Regions from separate parts of the Paenibacillus sp. NRS-1782 genome, predicted to be linked through region 1. Evidence: predicted binding sites of a transcription regulator. Region 1 holds the regulator's gene; the other holds the start of a gene.

What was found. The regulator CtsR, encoded in region 1, represses protease genes until heat stress. The targets are predictions, from matches to a motif close to ATGGTCAATAAAGGTCAAACA.
Region 2: clpP (ATP-dependent Clp endopeptidase proteolytic subunit ClpP) is a predicted target of CtsR. The motif match lies at 3,991-4,011, and genes of this name have one in related genera.

What each region holds. Positions count from the first base shown of each region.
Region 1 is NZ_JBITPH010000036.1:69-7,824, forward strand. Features, by position in the region: rRNA gene rrf (5S ribosomal RNA) at 43-159, shown strand; gene ACIFQM_RS13270 (GNAT family N-acetyltransferase) at 321-1,508, shown strand; gene ACIFQM_RS13275 (CtsR family transcriptional regulator) at 2,078-2,542, shown strand; gene ACIFQM_RS13280 (UvrB/UvrC motif-containing protein) at 2,606-3,130, shown strand; gene ACIFQM_RS13285 (protein arginine kinase) at 3,160-4,224, shown strand; gene clpC (ATP-dependent protease ATP-binding subunit ClpC) at 4,269-6,713, shown strand; gene radA (DNA repair protein RadA) at 7,014-7,756, shown strand, end outside.
Region 2 is NZ_JBITPH010000044.1:21,691-29,446, forward strand. Features, by position in the region: gene whiA (DNA-binding protein WhiA) at 1-364, shown strand, start outside; gene ACIFQM_RS17365 (HPr family phosphocarrier protein) at 500-769, shown strand; gene ACIFQM_RS17370 (SIMPL domain-containing protein) at 1,041-1,799, shown strand; gene ACIFQM_RS17375 (PdaC/SigV domain-containing protein) at 2,042-3,154, shown strand; gene clpP (ATP-dependent Clp endopeptidase proteolytic subunit ClpP) at 3,283-3,879, opposite strand; tRNA gene ACIFQM_RS17385 (tRNA-Arg) at 4,089-4,163, opposite strand; gene ACIFQM_RS17390 (sugar-binding transcriptional regulator) at 4,401-5,438, shown strand; gene gap (type I glyceraldehyde-3-phosphate dehydrogenase) at 5,525-6,535, shown strand; gene ACIFQM_RS17400 (phosphoglycerate kinase) at 6,657-7,756, shown strand, end outside.

The sequences.
Region 1 (7,756 bases):
AATTGAATACCCGTACGGAAGAATTTACGATGTAAATTCATGTTTGGTGGCGATAGCGGAGGGGTTCCACACGTACCCATCCCGAACACGACCGTTAAGCCCTCCAGCGCCGATGGTACTTGGACCGCAGGGTCCTGGGAGAGTAGGACGTCGCCAAGCAAAAGTCAAAATAACCATGATCTCTTTTAGATTGTGGTTATTTTTTTGTGTTTTTACTATAACATCTGTTCCTAAGGTTGACAGAGAACGAAGGCTTTGCGACACTCTAAGGGTGTGATCTTTTCGAGGAAGTCCAAGTATACGAGCGAGGTGACGAAGTTATGGAAATCAGACAATTACAACGTGAGGAATTTGAAGCTGCTATAGAGTTATCTCAGTATGCTTTTCAGTTTACATTATCCCCCGAGGATCTAGAGAAATCGAAGAAGAAATTCAAACCAGAACAAACATGGGGGATATTTGGTGGAAATGAATTGAACGCGAAGCTGACTGTGCTACCGTTACAGGTATACATACAAGGTCAGGTTTTTGACATGGGGGGTATTGCTGGTGTGGCAACATGGCCGGAAAAGCGACGCGGTGGTCTGGTTTCACGCCTTTTAACGCATGTGCTTGAAGAGATGAAGGTCGCGGGACAGAGCCTTTCTTTTCTACACCCTTTTTCCTTTGCCTTCTACCGTAAATTTGGGTGGGAAACGTATATAGAATACAAAAAGTATATTATTCCGATTGATAAATTTCCTGCCAAGCTTAAAACCGAAGGTACGGTCAAACGGGATGTGAAAGATATTTCTGAGCTGGACCATGTGTATCAAGCATATGCTTCGCGTTATAATGGTACGCTGGTACGAGATAAGGAATGGTGGCAAGAGCGGACATTAAATAAGAACTACCGGACCGCAGTGTATTACTCTGAAGCAGGAAATCCTCAGGGATATGCACTCTACAAAATTGAAGATAAGCAGCTGAATTGCGACGAACTGGTATATCTTAATGAGACGGCACGGCGGGCGTTGTGGACGTATTTTGCAAATCATGATTCGATGGTAACCCAGGGTAAATTCATTTACATTCCGGCCGATGACAATCTGCCATTTCTGCTAGATGATCCACGAATTCAGCAGGAAACAGTGCCTTATTTTATGGGCCGTATTGTTGATGCAGCTGCTTTTGTGGAGAAATATCCTTTTGAGGCCATTGGAGAGGAAACACGTTTGACCTTACATCTGACAGACCATTATGCTCCATGGAATGAAGGAATATGGACATTAACGGTCAACGCGGAAGGGCAAGGACATTTGGACAGAGTGGATTCAAGCAGTTCTTCTGAGGACGGCATAGAAGCTGACTTGAGTGTGGGAATCCAGTCGCTGACCACCCTGATGCTTGGCTATCAGCGGCCTGATGATCTGCATAAGTGGAGTCGTATTACAGGGCGCGGTGAGTCTGTGTCTGCATTAGAACGTGTAATACCGGTAAAACAAACACTCCTGCTGGATTTTTTCTAATTGGTAATGCTCTTAAATGTTCTTGAGCCTTCATTTTTTAGGAAGTCTGTCTTAAATACCTTGCATGAGGTGTGGATGATTTTAACGACATTTTTTCAGAACTCTTTCCGTAAAGGGAAGAGTTTTTCTTGTATTGTATAAAACATAATTAGATTGCGGAAAATGATATTGACCCCTTGGCAAAAATATATTTTGTGCTATAATGTGAATATAGTCAAAGAAAGTCAAAGTCAATGGAGCCTATCACGCTTCTTTTGATTGGTGTGAATACGCTGAGTTTTTAGCCGTATGCAATACATTGACCCTAACACAGCATGCAAAGACAGACCTGATTTGTAGATAAACGTCACTGTAATCTCATGAGCATGAGGGTAGGTGTATGATTTATTACGAATAAAGGTCACACTAGAAACTAAACGGGTGTTTTTAAGTGAGGTAGGAGGGCTAATTGGCCTCAATACTGGCTTAGATTCGTGACTTTACCGTTTGGTTAAGTTCAATATACGGCGGACTCTGTGGAGCGTGAAATGTACTGAATATTTGCGTTTCCGTTAGTGGAGGATGATGAAATGCGCAATGTTTCCGATATTATTGAACAATATTTGAAGAGCATATTGCTGGAAAGTCCCAAAGGTTTAGTGGAAATTCAGCGCAATGATTTGGCTGACCGCTTTTCCTGCGTGCCGTCGCAAATTAATTATGTAATCAGTACCCGTTTTACGCTGGAAAAAGGCTATGTGGTGGAAAGCAAACGCGGTGGTGGGGGTTACATTCGCATTCAGCGAATTCAACTGCCTGCTCAACATGCGATTCATACACATCTCCATCAAAGCATTGGAGAGGAAATTAGCCAATCGGCAGCGGAAGGGCTGATTTATCAGCTGGAAGAAGCACAATTTTTAAGTAAAAGGGAAGCTAGTTTAATGAAGGCTGCTTTATCAAGGGACACATTATTGCTGAAACTTCCCTATCGTGACCAGCTACGGGCAAGGTTGCTTAAGGCTATGCTAATTTCGTTGCTGGTGGCCAGATAGCGTGTGATTTAAGATTTAGATGTAGGGATTTGTAAAAATCCCGACGCTGAAGGAGGTGCTTTTATGCTGTGCCAAGAATGTAATATACGGCTGGCAACTTTGCATTTCACCAAAATTGTGAATGGCGAAAAGACAGAGTTTCATATTTGTGAGACGTGTGCGAAGGAAAAAGGGGAGATGATCCCTGGTACACCTAACGGCTTTTCAATTCATAGCTTGTTGTCGGGTATGCTGGATTTTGAATCCAGCACAAAGAGCCAGTCGCCAGGCCATAGCGGTCCGCAAAATCTGCAATGCAAGGATTGCGGTATGACTTATGCACAGTTCAGTAAGCTGGGGCGCTTTGGGTGTCCGTCGTGCTACCAATATTTTGATAGCCGCCTTGACCCTTTGTTCAAGCGTGTGCATGGCAGTACGAGCCATGTGGGCAAGGTTCCGGTTCGCACCGGAGGCCGATTGAAGGTTAAACGGCAAATTGATGATCTGAAAAAAGAGATGCAACAGCATATTGTACAGGAAGAATTCGAGTCTGCCGCTGAGCTTAGGGATCAAATCAGAAAGCTTGAAAAAGAAATAACTGAAGAGTAAAGTTTGTGAAGAGTAGGAGGGAATGCGTAATGCCCAATATCCGATTTACGGAAAAGCCGCTAAGTGATTGGATGCGTGGTGAAGCTGCGGATTCGGAGATTGTCATTAGCAGCCGGGTGAGAATTGCGCGTAACTTGCAGCATCTGCCTTTTCCGATACTTGCTACCAACCAGCAGTCGGAAGAAGCACTTCAACGCTTGACGGATATCCTTCAGTATGATGATTTAGGCCGCTTTGGTACCTTTCATACCCTGAAAATATCCGAGTTGGATGAGATCGACAAGCAGGTACTGGTTGAGAAGCATTTGATTAGCCCTAATTTGGCGAACGAATCTCGTAACGGCGCTGTTTTGATTAGCGATGATGAATCGGTTAGTGTTATGATAAACGAGGAGGATCATCTGCGTATCCAGTGCTTATATCCGGGATGTCAGGTTAGAGAAGCTTGGGAACGTGCTACGGTTATTGATGATGCATTTGAGGCGCATGTCGATTATGCATTTGATGATCGTAGAGGCTTTCTGACCAGTTGTCCGACAAATGTTGGCACAGGGATGAGAGCTTCGGTGATGATGCATCTGCCCGCATTGGTTATGACTCATCAGATTAATCGAATTTTATCCGCTGTATCACAGGTAGGTCTTACCGTTCGCGGTATTTATGGTGAAGGAAGCGAAGCGGTCGGCAATCTGTTTCAGGTATCCAATCAGATTACACTGGGACAGACCGAAGCGGAAATTATCGAAAATCTGCATGGCGTTGTACTGCAAATTATAGAGCATGAACGTTCCGCCAGGGAACGACTGATGGATGAGTCCATACTGCGGATTACAGATCGGGTGATGCGTTCATTCGGTATTTTGTCATATGCAGCGGTACTTGAATCCAAGGAGGCCGCACAGCGGTTGTCTGATGTACGTCTTGGCGTGGACTTGGGGATTTTGGAGCGTCCATCCACCTCAGCGATGAATGAGCTGAATGTGATGACGCAACCCGGATTTCTGCAAAAAAGCTTTGGTGATAAAATGAACACCGATGAGCGCGATATGTACCGGGCGAAGCTGATCCGGCAAAAATTAGGCACAACCCTTTAATATATAGAATGATCTGAAATACACACTGTGGAGGTGCAGGATATATGATGTTTGGAAGATTTACGGAACGCGCACAAAAAGTGCTTGCCTTGGCTCAGGAAGAAGCTGTTCGATTGGGACACAACAACATTGGCACAGAGCACATTTTGCTTGGCCTCATTCGTGAAGGTGAAGGAATTGCAGCGAAAGCCTTGGTTGGTTTAGGACTGGGACTGGAAAAAATTCAGGATGAAGTGGAAACGCTGATTGGACGCGGTCAAGAACAACCGACGAACATTGCCTATACTCCACGCGCCAAAAAGGTCATCGAGCTGTCTATGGATGAAGCTCGTAAGCTGGGCCATACCTATGTAGGTACGGAGCATATTTTGCTTGGTCTTATACGTGAAGGGGAAGGTGTAGCAGCCCGTGTACTGAATAACCTGGGTATCAGCCTGAATAAAGCTCGTCAGCAAGTCCTTCAATTGCTCGGCAGCAGTGAGGCTGTTTCCAGCCATCATGGTGCTCCAGCTAATGTCAGCACACCAACGCTGGACAGCTTGGCACGTGATTTGACGGCATCTGCGAAGGAAAACAACCTGGACCCTGTCATTGGGCGCAGTAAGGAAATTGAACGTGTAATTCAGGTGCTCAGCCGCCGTACAAAGAACAATCCGGTGCTGATCGGTGAGCCAGGAGTAGGTAAAACAGCAATTGCCGAAGGATTGGCGCAAAAAATTATTGCCAATGAGATTCCCGAAACGTTGCGCGACAAGCGCGTAATGACACTCGATATGGGCTCTGTGGTAGCAGGCACTAAATATCGTGGTGAATTTGAGGATCGTTTGAAAAAGATTATGGACGAGATTCGTCAAGCAGGAAACATCGTATTGTTCATTGATGAGCTGCATACGCTGATTGGTGCTGGTGGAGCTGAAGGTGCCATTGATGCCTCCAACATTTTAAAGCCTGCTTTGGCACGTGGCGAGCTGCAATGCATCGGTGCGACAACACTGGACGAATACCGCAAATATATTGAGAAGGATGCTGCTTTGGAACGTCGCTTCCAGCCGATTACGGTAGATCAGCCTTCTCCAGAAGAAGCTATTCAAATCTTGTATGGCCTGCGTGATCGTTATGAAGCGCATCACCGCGTGAAAATTACGGATGAAGCCATTGAAGCGGCAGTAAAATTGTCAGATCGTTATATCACCGACCGCTTCCTGCCGGATAAAGCAATTGACCTTATTGATGAAGCAGGTTCCAAGGTAAGGCTGAATTCCTATACGGTACCGCCAAACCTGAAACAGCTGGAAAACCGTCTGGAAGATATCCGTAAGGAAAAGGATTCGGCAGTACAAAGCCAAGAGTTCGAAAAGGCGGCTGCATTGCGTGATACAGAGCAGAAAATTCGTGAAGAGTTGGATGTTACGAAAAACCAATGGAAAGAGCAACAGGGACGTACAGATTCCGAAGTAACACCAGAGGATATTGCTCAGGTCGTTGCGATCTGGACAGGTGTTCCGGTTAGCAAGCTGAAAGAGGAAGAAACGCATCGCTTGTTGAACATGGAAGAATTGCTGCATGAGCGGGTCATTGGGCAGGATGAAGCAGTTAAGGCAGTTAGCCGCGCTATTCGTCGGGCACGTGCCGGACTGAAAGATCCGAAACGTCCAATCGGCTCCTTTATTTTCCTCGGTCCAACCGGGGTTGGTAAAACTGAGCTGGCACGCGCGTTGGCTGAATCCATGTTCGGAGATGAAAATGCGGTTATCCGAATCGATATGTCCGAATACATGGAGAAGCATTCCACGTCCCGTCTGGTAGGAGCGCCTCCAGGATATGTTGGATATGAAGAAGGCGGCCAATTGACTGAGAAGGTACGTCGTAAACCTTACTCCGTCGTACTGCTGGATGAGATTGAAAAAGCACATCCAGAAGTGTTCAACATTCTTCTCCAAGTGCTGGAAGACGGACGTCTGACGGATTCCAAAGGTCGTGTTGTCGATTTCCGCAACACACTCATCATCCTTACATCCAATGTGGGTGCACAGGCGATCAAACGTAACTCCACGCTCGGTTTTACAGCTGTTGTGGACGCTGGAGCGGATTATGATAACATGAAGGGCAAAGTGATGGATGAACTGAAGAAAAGCTTCCGTCCCGAGTTCTTGAACCGGATTGATGAAATTATCGTTTTCCATTCTCTCGAAGAAAAACACATTGCCGAAATCGTGTCCCTCATGTCCGAAGAGCTGCGTAAGCGTCTGAATGAGTATGGGGTGGACTTTGAATTGACAGACAAGGCTAAGGCATTCCTTGCGAAGGAAGGCTTTGATCCGGCGTATGGTGCGCGTCCATTGCGTCGTGCAATCCAGAAGCATATCGAGGACCGTCTGTCCGAGGAGTTGCTGTCGGGTAATATCACTAAAGGTGATTCTCTCTTTATTGATGAGGAGAACGGTGCATTGAGCGTTACGAAAAAGGATAACGTATCCGCGAAGTCATGAGCAGGCCATAAAAGTTAACGATAATCATCGGCTTTTGCCCAAAAAAGACAGAGGTATGCTAGGTTAACACAATAAAAGAGGTCCGAAAGGGTGTCACGCAGGCTGAAAAGCTATGGCGAGGGCACCCTTTTTGTGTATAAGTACTGTGGAGAGGTCGGATAAGAGCTTTGGAAAAGTTTGTGATACCGCTTTACGTCCGCCAAGCTTCAATGGTAAACTTTTATTGTTACAGCTCTTTCCGAGCTGTGTGAAGATAATCCGACATTGATCGTTGTCAAATAAGGAGCCAAGGAGCAAAGTATGGCTAAAGTGAAAACTAAATTTTCCTGTACGGAGTGCGGTTATGAATCGCCCAAATGGTATGGAAAATGTCCCGGATGCCAGGCATGGAATTCCATGGTGGAGGAAACGGAAAGCGTTGTAAAAACTCAAGGAATGGGTTCTTCCCTTCTTACTCATAGCACAAAAGATAAACCGCTCCCTATTATCGAGGTGGAGAGTGGCAAAGAAGCGCGAATTTTGACGGGTATTGGCGAATTGAATCGCGTGCTCGGGGGAGGCGTGGTGCCAGGTTCACTGGTTCTGGTGGGCGGTGATCCAGGGATTGGAAAATCTACGCTTATGCTACAGACATCGAATGAGCTGGCCTTAACCGGTTTAAAGGTGCTGTATGTGTCAGGTGAGGAATCAGTCCGTCAGACGAAGCTGCGTGCAGACCGTCTAGGTGCCTTGTCTCCCAACCTATACGTATTATGTGAGACGAATTTGGAGACGATTGAAGAAGCGGTGGACAGCTTGAAACCGGAGTTTCTGGTGATTGACTCTATCCAGACTGTATATTTACCTGAGGTAACGAGTGCGCCGGGGAGTGTAGCACAGGTGCGGGAGTGTACTTCACGTTTTATGCGGATTGCCAAGGGATTAGGTATTGCAACGGTGCTGGTAGGACATGTGACCAAGGAAGGGGCCATTGCAGGCCCGCGTCTGTTGGAACATATGGTCGATTGCGTGCTTTATTTTGAAGGAGAGCGTCACCATACGTA
Region 2 (7,756 bases), on a different contig from region 1:
ACTCAGCATCATTGGGGCGCATCAGGCTTTGTTCAAATTTGAGGATGTCCGCATTATGCGTGATATGCGCAATTCCGTAAACCGGATTGTTAATTGCGAAACGGCTAATCTGAACAAGACGATTGGAGCTGCTGTCCGGCAAATTGAGAATATAAAGTTGCTGGAGAGGGAAGTCGGTCTGGATACGCTGCCAGATAAGCTGCGTGAAGTGGCGGAAATACGTCTGGCTCATCCTGACTTAAATTTGAAAGAAGTCGGGGAAATGCTCAAAGGGGTCGTGAGTAAATCGGGTGTCAACCATCGGCTTCGTAAAATTGACGAGATGGCTGACAAAATCAGGGGAGAAAACGGCCTGATTCCTTAAAAGGAGTGTCTGTGGGGCTTCAGCCCCGGATTTTTTAGTTTTTTTTCTAGTGTCTGTCCCGGGTTAATGTTATAATGTGATAAATAAAATGGAGTAAGTAGTGTCCAGATTTATTTGATGAGGGGGAAAGCTGACATGTCAAAACATCCAGTAGTTGTACGCTTGAAAACAGGACTGCACGCCAGACCTGCTGCGTTGTTCGTACAGGAAGCAAATAAATATTCATCTGAGATTTTTGTGGAAAAAGAAGACAAAAAGGTTAATGCCAAGAGTATTATGGGTATTATGAGCCTTGCCATCAGTACAGGAACTGAAATTAACATTAGTGCTGAAGGTGCGGACGCCGAGCAGGCTGTAAACGCTTTAGTAAGTCTGGTTAGTAAAGTAGAGCTGGAAAATCAATAAACAAACATTTGCTTTGTGATATGGTAAATGCTCTTAGTGAAAAGCCCCTTTGGGGGCTTTTTTTGTACCCGAAAAAACAGAGTGGGCAATCCCCTGTTGGGCTGCTACAATGTGGTCTCTTTGAATATCGGCGCTGTGTTTAGCCCAAGATAAAAGAAGTTTACATTCTGTGATGGTACTCTGTTTCGAAAATGTGGTGCCTAACTGCAACCTTTTCCCTTAGTTTCCGTCTGGAAGGTACACACATCATCAAGAAAAGAGGGCGAATATGATGAAGCATTGGACAAAAGCTGCAAATACAGCAGTTCTGGCAGGAGCATTATTGGCAGGAGTAGTAGCGGGAGGATTATGGACAGGAACAGATCGTGCCTATGCCGCGTCAACATCTACGACGGTAAGCAGTGTAATTAATGTGAGTGGCAGCGGGGAAGTATTGGTTAAACCCGATATTGCCTATTTATCCATCGGCGTACAATCTGAAGGAAATACAGCAGCCGCTGCCCAAAAAGCCAACGCCGTTAAAATAAGTAAGGTCACACAATTACTGAAAGAAAAGTGGAACATCAGTGCAGACGACATTCAGACGAGCCAGTTCTACGTGCAGCCTAACTATACCTATGACGAAAAACAGGGACAGAAGCTCAAAGGCTACATTGCCAACCATACGCTTTCCGTCAAGTACCGTAATTTGGATAAAATCGGTCAGTTACTGGATGAGGCTACACTGTCTGGAGCGAACAACGTGGATAATGTACGTTTTTCGGTAGAAAATTCCTCAGCTTATGAAGAAGAAGCGATTGCCAAGGCGTTGGGGAATGCTCAATCCAAAGCCAGTGCTGTAGCCAAGGCAACCAAACGTGGGCTTGGAAATCTCTTGAATGTAACGGTAGAGGGGGGAGATGCCCAAATCTTCACACAACGTGAGGCTGCTATGAGTAAGGCACTCATGGATACAAGTGGTGGAACAGAGATACAGTCTGGTCAAGTGACTGTGAAAGTCCAAGTGTCGGCACAATACGAATTGAACTAACGTACAGATGATAACGAAGCCACAAGCGCCCTGCTTTTTATTTGCAGGATGGCTTGCTGGCTTTTTTTATATGCCGAAACTATTTTGTCATGAGTCTGTAACGGCTGGCGCCTACTAGATGTACAGATTGAAATCGGGGAGTGTACAGATTGTAAACTACGAACATAGGGGTATAGATATAATAAGTAAAGTAATCAACACACTTAGGTTACACACATCTATAACAGGAGGAATATTTTAATATGAATAAGTATACGAAAAAATGGGGCTCTGCACTGCTAGCAGCGGGAATTTTAGCAGGAGTCGCAGTTGTTCCCGTTTCCTATATCGAGGCTGCTTCATCCAAACAACAGGCTACAGCACAGCCACCAGGTGTTTCTATCCAATGGAATGGTAAAACGTTGGCCACCAATGGAATTCAGGTGAACGGAAGCACATTGATTCCCGTAGCAGCGCTGCGCGACAGCCTAGGAATTCCGGTAAGCTATGATACCAAAACAGCGACATATACTGTAGGCAGCGGTTACAATATTCTTTACATCATGTCCCCTTCCTCCGATGGTTCCTATGTCAATGTCAATGGAATAAGCACACGCAACATGAGCGCCAAACAGATCGCCGGGAAGCTGTACATTCCTATGAGTCTGCTGAAAGACTATCTGGGTATTGATGCTCAGTGGAATGCAGCTCAGAAAACAGTGGTGTTAAGCAAAAGCCAGCTGAATCCGATCACGATTATGTCCCAATCTCTTCCGGCTTCGAGTGACTCTAAGGTGAACTACAAGGTCAACTATCCGCAAATCAGTAATAGCCAGTTGAATGCCGAAGCTCAGCAGGCGATTAACGGTGTGCTTAAAAAACATGCGGAAGAAATGCTGGCGGCAGGCAAAAAGCAAGTGGCTGAGGGAGGCGCTACAGCGCAAAGGCCGTATGAGTTTGGCAATGATTTTGCAATTGCCTATAACAAGGGTGGTATTTTAAGTGTAATTATGCAGGATTATTCGTATACAGGTGGTGCGCATGGCATGGCCGCCCGTAAAGGGTATACGTTCTCGCTGTCCGATGGCAAACAGCTTCAATTGCCTGACGTGCTGAAAGCTAGCCCAAATTATAAAAAGTTCCTCAATAGTGACCTGAAGAAAAAAATGGATGCACTTCAGGCTGACGCAGGAGGTTTCGGCGGATTTAAGGAGCTTGCAGCTAATCCGAATTTTTATGTAACCAATAGTGGGTTGACGCTTGTTTTTGATCTATACGAATATACACCATATGCGTATGGTATTCCTGAGTTCACCTACACGTTTAGCCAACTGTTACCTCAAGGTGGTAAGCCTTTCGTGAAACAGAATCCATAGTACAAATGGATAATAGTTGGAATATCTGTACACAAAAGAATAGTAAACGAAAAAAGCTGCCTATCGGATGCGAACATCCAGGGCAGCTTTTTTCGTTACTAGCTATTCAGAGGCCATAAGTCGTTCTCTTACACACCTTCTGGAGAGGAGCTAGTAAGCACTTTATCAATAATACCGTATTCCTTGGCATCATCAGCGGACATGAAATAATCACGGTCTGTGTCTTTTTCAATGCGCTCCAGTGGTTGGCCTGTGCGATCTGCGAGAATGCGGTTCAATTTGTCACGCATTTTCAGAATGCGGCGGGCGCGGATTTCGATATCCGTTGCCTGACCTTGTGCACCACCCAATGGTTGGTGAATCATGATTTCACTGTTTGGCAAAGCAAAACGTTTGCCCTTGGCACCGGCGTTCAACAAGAAAGCACCCATGGAAGCCGCCATACCTACACAAATCGTAGACACGTCAGGTTTAATGTATTGCATTGTATCGAATATGGCCATACCGGCTGTAATGGAACCGCCAGGGCTGTTAACATACAAGTGAATGTCTTTTTCAGGATCTTCGGCAGCCAAAAACAGCATTTGCGCAATAATAGAGTTGGCTACAGCGTCATTGACGTCCGAGCCCAACAAAATAATGCGATCCTTCAACAGTCTGGAATAAATGTCATAGGCGCGTTCGCCGCGGTTACTTTGTTCTACTACCATAGGAACATAGCTCACGTCAAAAAACCTCCCTTTAATATCGTTAATGGATTTGGTGGACATGCCGATTACACGTCCCTATTTATAAACTGTTACCGTATTAACCACATGATAAACAATTTCAAACAAAAAGTCAAAGAAAGTCAAACTATTAGTCAAAAAAAAGAGCCCTCTGCGCTCTTATTGGTTAAAACAGTATATAGAAGCATTTAAACATTCATATAAAATGGCGCGCCCGCGAGGAATCGAACCTCGATCTCAGGCTCCGGAGGCCTACGTCATATCCGTTGGACCACGGGCGCACAGCTAATTGGAAACAAAGATGATTATATGATATACGGCATTGAATTGCAAGCTTTTATTACGTGCGCATATTCACATAAAAAGTTGAGAAATATAGGTTCAGATAGACTTGCATGTGGAGCAAATATTGGGTAAGATATACGTGGGACTTAAAAAGTTAACCCGGGACGTTTTAAGACCAGTTAGTGATATAGCATTTAAGGGAAAGAACTTAGAAGTGTGCGGGAGTGGAAAGCATGCGAAAGATATTAGAAATACAGAAGCAGCTTCTGCCCGACCTCATGGATATTTTGAAAAAAAGGTACACAATCCTGCATCAGATTATGCTGTCCGATGTTATTGGACGCAGAACGCTGGCGGCTTCACTGAACATGACCGAGCGCGTGTTGCGCGCCGAAACCGATCTTCTTAAAGCCCAAGGGCTGATTGAGATTGAGAGTGTGGGCATGAAGGTGAGCAAAGCAGGACTGGATCTGCTGGAACAGCTGGAGCCGATTGCGAACAACTTGTTCGGTCTGTCCCAATTGGAGGATCAGATTCGTCTAGCCTATGGCTTGAGGAAGGTGGTTGTCGTTCCAGGGGATTCGGATGCTTCTCCTTTAACGAAGCAGGAGCTGGGCCGTGCTGGGGCAAAAGCGCTGCTGAGTGTTATGGACGACGAGGATGTGGTCGCCGTAACAGGTGGCACGACGATTGCCGACGTGGCGGACCAACTGACACTACCTGCTAATGGCCCACTTAAGGGCGGATGGTTCGTACCAGCACGTGGGGGTTTGGGAGAAAGCATGGAAATGCAGGCGAACACAATTGCTTCCACCATGGCTCGTAAGGTTGGCTCACAATACCGTCTGCTCCATGTACCGGATTTGCTCAGCAATCATGCTTACAACTCCCTGCTTGAAGATACGAATATTCAGGATATTTTAAGCCTGATTCGCGAGAGTCGGATCATCATTCACGGGATAGGCAACGCTATAGCAATGGCACGTAGACGCAAGCTCGACCCTGAAACCTTTGCCCAGATTAGCAGTGAGGGCGCGGTTGCCGAATCGTTTGGCTATTATTTTAACGAAGACGGCGTCGTTGTTCACAGAATGCTGACGCTTGGACTCCGTTTGGAGGATATCAGGCGTACCGAGACGGTTCTAGGCGTAGCTGGAGGTAAGAGCAAGGCGGCTGCTATTCATGCAGTGCTGCGTTTCGGGCAGGAAGATATTCTTGTCACCGACGAAGGCGCTGCTGCTGAAATTGTAAGCTATTATTTGAATGGTTGAACGGATTTATGAATTGTGTTGTCTTGACGGGCTTTCGGGTCTGTCTTGAATATATAAACTAAACGAACTTTGGGAGGAACTCACTCATGACAGTTAAAGTTGGTATTAACGGTTTCGGACGTATTGGACGCCTTGCTTTCCGCCGGATTCAAAACGTGGAAGGTATTGAAGTAGTAGCAATCAATGATTTGACAGATTCCAAAATGCTGGCACATCTGTTGAAATATGATACAACACAAGGTACTTTCCAAGGAGAAGTAGAAGTACACGATGGCTTCTTCAAAGTTAACGGTAAAGAAGTTAAGGTTTTGGCTAACCGCAACCCTGAAGAACTGCCTTGGGGAGACCTGGGTGTAGATATCGTTCTGGAATGTACAGGTTTCTTCACAACTAAAGAAGCTGCTGAGAAACATTTGAAAGGCGGCGCTAAAAAAGTTGTCATCTCCGCTCCAGCTACTGGCGACATGAAAACTGTCGTTTACAACGTAAACCATGAAATTCTGGACGGTACTGAAACTGTAATCTCCGGTGCTTCTTGCACAACAAACTGCTTGGCTCCTATGGCTAAAACTTTGCAAGACAAATTTGGTATCGTTGAAGGCCTGATGACTACAATTCATGCTTACACTGGCGACCAAAACACGTTGGATGCTCCACATGCTAAAGGCGACTTCCGTCGTGCTCGCGCTGCAGCTGAAAACATCATTCCTAACACAACTGGTGCTGCTAAAGCCATCGGTCTGGTAATTCCTGAACTGAAAGGTAAACTGGATGGCGCGGCTCAACGTGTACCAGTAGCAACTGGCTCCCTGACTGAGCTGGTAACTGTTCTGGAGAAAAACGTAACTGTTGAAGAAATCAACGCTGCGATGAAAGAAGCTTCCGATCCTGAAACTTACGGCTACACTGAAGACGAGATCGTTTCTTCCGACATCAAAGGTATCACTTTCGGTTCTTTGTTTGATGCAACTCAAACTAAAGTCCTGACTGTTGGCGACAAACAACTGGTGAAAACTGTAGCTTGGTATGACAATGAAATGTCCTACACTGCACAATTGATCCGTACGTTGGAATACTTCGCTAAATTGGCTAAATAAGAACAGTCTTATCGCGCAACATCATAGAGCGGAAACAGGTTATTGTTTCCGCTCTTTATATATCAAAATGTGCCTTAAATTCCTGTTTCGTAAAATTAAAAGGGTGCGGAGGAATATGGAGATGAACAAAAAGAGCGTACGTGATATAGAACTGAATGGAAAACGGGTGTTTGTTCGTGTAGATTTTAACGTTCCGGTTGAGGACGGTAAAATTACGGATGACAAGCGTATTCGTGAAACCTTGCCAACGATTAACTACCTGATTGAAAAAGGTGCAAAAGTTATTTTGGCGAGTCACTTTGGACGTCCAAAAGGTCAGGTTGTTGAATCTATGCGTCTGACTCCTGCTGGCGTGCGTTTGTCTGAACTGCTCAAAAAGCCTGTTGTTAAAGTGGATGATGCAGTTGGTGAGGCTGTTAAAGCGAAAGTGGCTGAACTGCAAAACGGCGATGTGCTGTTGCTTGAAAATGTACGTTTCTATCCAGGAGAAGAGAAAAATGATCCTGAACTGGCAAAGCAATTTGCTGAGCTGGCTGACATTTTCGTGAATGATGCATTTGGTGCAGCGCACCGTGCTCATGCTTCTACAGAAGGTATCGCGCATCTTCTTCCGGCTGTTTCCGGCTTGCTGATGGAGAAAGAATTGTCTGTAATCGGTAAAGCTCTTTCAAACCCGGATCGTCCTTTTACAGCCATTATCGGCGGCTCCAAAGTAAAAGACAAAATCGACGTGATTGACAACCTGCTGAACATTGCAGATAACGTAATCATTGGCGGCGGTTTGGCTTATACATTTTTTAAAGCTCAAGGTCATGAAGTGGGCCAATCCCTACTGGATGAATCCAAACTGGATGTAGCACTTGGATTTATCGAAAAAGCGAAGAAGCTCGGCAAAAACTTCTACCTTCCGGTAGATATCGTTATTTCTGACGATTTCAGCGCTACAGCGAACACGAACATTGTGGACATCGATGGTATTCCTGCAGATTGGGAAGGCGTGGATATCGGACCGGAAACACGTAAAATCTATGCAGATGTTATCAAAAACTCCAAATTGGTTGTTTGGAATGGACCAATGGGTGTATTTGAAATGGAGCCTTTTGCTGGCGGTACGCGTGAAGTAGCGGAAGCTTGTGCAACAACAGAAGCATACACCATCATTGGTGGCGGTGATTCTGCGGCTGCGGCCGAGAAATTCCACTTGGCTGACAAAATGGATCA